2 regions of the Frigoribacterium sp. AC512 genome follow, and region 2 is predicted to be linked to the other one. Evidence: predicted binding sites of a transcription regulator. Region 2 holds the regulator's gene; the other holds the start of a gene.
What was found. The regulator HrcA, encoded in region 2, represses chaperone genes, less so after heat shock. The targets are predictions, from matches to a motif close to TTNGCACTCGNNNNNNNCGAGTGCNAA.
Positions count from the first base shown of each region.

Region 1 (2,195 bases), 1.5 Mb from region 2:
AGCGTCCTCGCCCCGAGCCGCCGAGCCAGGTCGCCGATCAGCCGGGCGCGGATGACGGCTCCGTCCGGCTCGTAGAGGTACTCGCCGAGCTCCCCGACCTCGACGTCGTCGGAGTCGGCGGGAGCGGTCAGCTCGGCCGTGCCGCGCGCGCCCACGACGAGCGCTGCCCTGCCCACGCCGCGGCGGGCGAGCGGCCCGAACCAGACGCCGACCTCGACCACCTCTCGGTCGACCGAGATCCACTGGCACTCGGCGTCGGCGGGCAGCAGCTCGCGGTCGACGCCGGGGCCGAGCTTGACCCCGGTGGGCAGGCGCTCGGCCCAGCCGAACGCGACGTCGAGCGAGGGCGACCAGTCGGCCGGGTCGGCCAGGCGCCTCGTCGCGGCGTGGCCGGCCGTGCGGCGGGCCGGGTCGAGGAACACGCCCTCGACGTCGCCGACGTCCACCGTCGCGGCGTCGCCGTGCACGACGCGGGACGAAGCCCAGGGCGCGAGGTTGTAGGAGGCGACGGCCGCGGTGACCTCGTCGCGGTCGACCGCCAGCACGTCGAGCTCGAGGGCGGCCAGCGCGAGCGCGTCGCCGCCGATGCCGCAGCCGAGGTCGGCGACGCTGCCGAGCCCGGCGGCCCGGTAGCGGCCGGCGTGACGGGCGGCGACGGGGAGGCGCGTGGCCTGCTCGAGACCGGCCTCGGTGAAGAGCATGCGGCTGGCGAAGTCGCCGAACTTCGCGACGGCCTTGGCCCGGAGCCGCGACTGGCTCAGCACGGCGGCGACCAGGGAGGGCGAGTGGCCCTGCCGGCGGAGCGCCGCGACGGCGCCGACGACGTCGTCGGACGCGCTCCAGGGGGGCAGCGAGTCGAGCAGTCGGAGCCCCTCGGGCGAGAGCACGTCGAGGAGCTCAGCAGTGTCCATGACACCAGTCTCGCCCATCGCCGACCGACTCTGGCACTCGGATTGACCGAGTGCCAGTTCGGCTCTACAGTTGTTCTGGCACTCGCACGTGGCAAGTGCCAGCCCACGTTCTACGAAGTTCCGAGAAAGCAGAGGTCAACCGTGTCGGTCTCCATCAAGCCGCTCGAAGATCGCATCGTCATCCAGCAGGTCGAAGCCGAGCAGACCACGGCTTCCGGCCTCGTGATCCCCGACACCGCCAAGGAGAAGCCCCAGGAGGGCGAGGTCGTGGCGGTCGGACCGGGTCGCATCGACGACAACGGCAACCGCGTGCCGCTCGACGTCGCCGTCGGCGACAAGGTCATCTACAGCAAGTACGGCGGCACCGAGGTCAAGTACGCCGGCGAGGACTACCTCGTCCTGTCGGCGCGCGACGTCCTCGCCGTCATCGTCCGCTAGGCAGACGACGCACCTGCTCCACCCGGAGGCCCCCGCCCAGGCGGGGGCCTTCGTCGTCCCCGGCCGGGAACGGCAGCGGAGCGAGCCAGCGTGGCAGGAGTGGCCGTGTCCGACGACGGCGGCCCGCCCTAGAGTCGACCCGTGAACCGCAGAGCGCTCTCGTGACCCGCACCCGCACCTCCTCGTCGGGCGGCCTCGCCTACGCCGTCAGCGCGTACGGCCTCTGGGGCGTGCTGCCGGTGTTCTTCCTGCTCATGTCGCCCTCGGGGCCGTTCGAGATCGTCTCGTGGCGCATCCTGTTCTCCCTCGCCTTCTGCGTCGTGCTGCTCGCCGTCACCCGCGGGTTCCCGGCGTTCCTCGCGCTGCTGCGTCAAGGCCGGGTCGTGGGCACCATGGCGCTGGCGGGCGTGCTCATCGTCGTCAACTGGACGACCTTCATCGTCGCGACCCTGGCCGGGCACGTCGTCGAGGCGGCCCTCGGGTACTTCATCAACCCGATCGTCACGGTGCTGCTCGCGGTGCTGGTGCTGCGGGAGCGTCTCCGGCCGGTGCAGTGGATCGCGATCGGCCTGAGCGCCGTTGCCGTCGTCGTCATCACGGTGGGCACGGGCGGGGTGCCGTGGCCGTCGCTGATCATGGCCTTCTCGTTCGGGGCCTACGGGCTCGTCAAGAAGCAGATGGGCGGCAAGGTCGACGCCGTCAGCGGGCTGACCCTCGAGACGATGGCGGTCGCGCCGTTCGCGGCGGTCGCGCTCGTCGTGCTGGCCGTCACGGGCATCGGCGGGGGCGTCGTGTTCGGCTCCGTCAGCCTGGTGCACACGCTGACGGTGATCAGCTCGGGGATCG
Region 1 is NZ_OZ409850.1:2,675,677-2,677,871, reverse strand. It holds gene ACZZ97_RS12285 (THUMP-like domain-containing protein) at 1-911, opposite strand, end outside; gene groES (co-chaperone GroES) at 1,053-1,349, shown strand; gene rarD (EamA family transporter RarD) at 1,511-2,195, shown strand, end outside.
Region 1: the regulator HrcA is predicted to act here: its motif matches at 942-968, upstream of groES (co-chaperone GroES).

Region 2 (2,195 bases):
GGCGCGCCTCCCGGGCGGGAGACGCGCCTCGACGAGCGTGCCGGCGGGCTACGCCTTGATGAACTCGATGCTCAACGGGTACTTGTAGTACTCGCCGCGGTTGGCGGCGAGGGCCGCGATGATCCCGAAGACGATCACGACGATCGCCGCGGCGAGCGTGATCAGCACGCCGATGCCGAGGAACGACGTGGCGCCTCCGATGACGTACGCGATGACCATCGTGATCTGGAAGTTCAGTGCGACGCGGCTGTGCTCGCGGACGAACGGGCCGCGGTCCTTGAGCACGAGGTAGCCGACCAGGGGCGCGACGAAGCTGAGCAGGATGCCGCCCACGTGGATCAGCGTGGCCCAGAGCTTCTCGTCCTCGGGGCGGAGGGGCTGCGGCGCCTGAGGCGCGCCGTAGCCGGGCTGCTGGCCGTAGCCGGGCTGACCGGGCTGCTGGCCGTAGCCGGGCTGGCCCTGACCGGGCTGCTGGCCCCAGCCGGAGCCCTGCGGGTCGTTCGGCTGGGAGGGAGGGGTGTCGGTCATCTGCTCACCTGTTCGTCGTCGTGGGCCCGACCGGGTCGAGGCGAACGGGCGCATCGCGGTGGTCGGTGCTGGCCGCCCGGCCGGACGAGGTGGTCCGGCGGGCGTCACGGCGAGCATAGGGCAGGAGGTGCGGGTCGAGTAGGCCTCGCGGGCCGCGTGACGTAGGATTGGCAGTCTGGCAGGACGAGTGCCAGCGAGCTCGGGTCGTCGTCGTGACGCGCCCCGCCGCCGGCCGTGCGAGAGGGAGGTGCGTCGTGGTCTCGGAACGTGGTCTCGAGGTGCTGCGCGTCATCGTGCACGACTACGTCGCGTCCCGCGAGCCCGTGGGCTCGAAGTCGATCGTCGAGCGTCACCACTTCGGCGTCTCGGCCGCCACGATCCGCAACGACATGGCGCTCCTCGAAGAAGAAGAGCTGATCGCGGCGCCGCACACCTCGTCGGGTCGGGTGCCGACCGACAAGGGCTACCGCCTCTTCGTCAACCACCTCGCCGACCTGCGTCCGCTGAGCAGCGCGCAGCGGCAGGCGATCGAGACGTTCCTCGGGGACTCGGCCGACCTCGACGAGGTCCTCGGCCGCACGGTCCGCCTCCTGTCCCAGCTGACGAACCAGGTGGCGCTGGTCCAGTACCCCTCGTTCTCGCGGGCTCGCGTGCGACACGTCGAGCTGGTCAGCCTGGCCGAGCGGCGCGTCATGACCGTGCTCATCACCGACACGGGCCAGGTCGAGCAGCGGCTCGTCGAGCTGCCCGTCGTCGTCGACGACGAGTTCCTCGCCGAGCTCCGGCGTGCGCTCAACGCGGCGGTGGGCGGCACCGAGCTGAGCGCGGCCGCCGCGCTGCTCGGCGACCTGCACGAGGGCTTCCGCCCGGAGCAGGCCGTCGTGGTCGGCGTCGTCGTCGCCAGCCTGGTCGAGCAGCTCGCCGCCGGGCGTCAGGAACGCCTCGTGATGGCCGGCGCGGCCAACCTCGTGCGCACCGGCGACGACTTCAGCGGCGACCTCTACCCCGTCCTCGAGGCGATCGAGCAGCAGGTGGCCCTGCTGCGTCTCTTCGGCGAGATGCAGCTCGACGCGGTCGACGTCGCCGCGAGCATCGGGCGGGAGAACGCCTCCTTCGGCCTCTCCCAGGCGTCCGTGCTCGCGAGCGGGTACACCTCGACGGGCAGCGAGGTCGCGCGCCTCGGCGTGCTCGGCCCGATGCGCATGGACTACTCGACCAACATGGCCGCCGTGCGTGCGGTGGCCCGCTACCTGTCGTCGCTGCTCTCCGAGCGCTGACGACCCGCACCTCCCCGGCCCTGCGCGACCGCGCCGTGCCCCCTGACCAGCCCCCACGAGACCACCCCCAGACACCAGAGGCAGACGAGAACAAGTGGCAGATCATTACGACGTGCTCGGAGTCGACCGGTCGGCGACGCCCGACGAGATCAAGAAGGCGTACCGCAGGCTCGCGCGCGAGCTGCACCCGGACGTCAACCCCAGCCCCGAGGCCTCCGAGCGCTTCAAGGACGTCACGCACGCCTACGACGTGCTGAGCGACCCGCAGCAGCGCGAGCGCTACGACCTCGGCCCGCAGGCCGGGTTCGGCGGCGGGGGCGGCGGCGCGGCGGGCTTCGGCGACATCTTCGACGCGTTCTTCGGAGGCGGCGGAGGCGGCGGCCAGCGACA
Region 2 is NZ_OZ409850.1:1,207,746-1,209,940, forward strand. It holds gene ACZZ97_RS05510 (DUF4870 domain-containing protein) at 49-528, opposite strand; gene hrcA (heat-inducible transcriptional repressor HrcA) at 783-1,805, shown strand; gene dnaJ (molecular chaperone DnaJ) at 1,900-2,195, shown strand, end outside.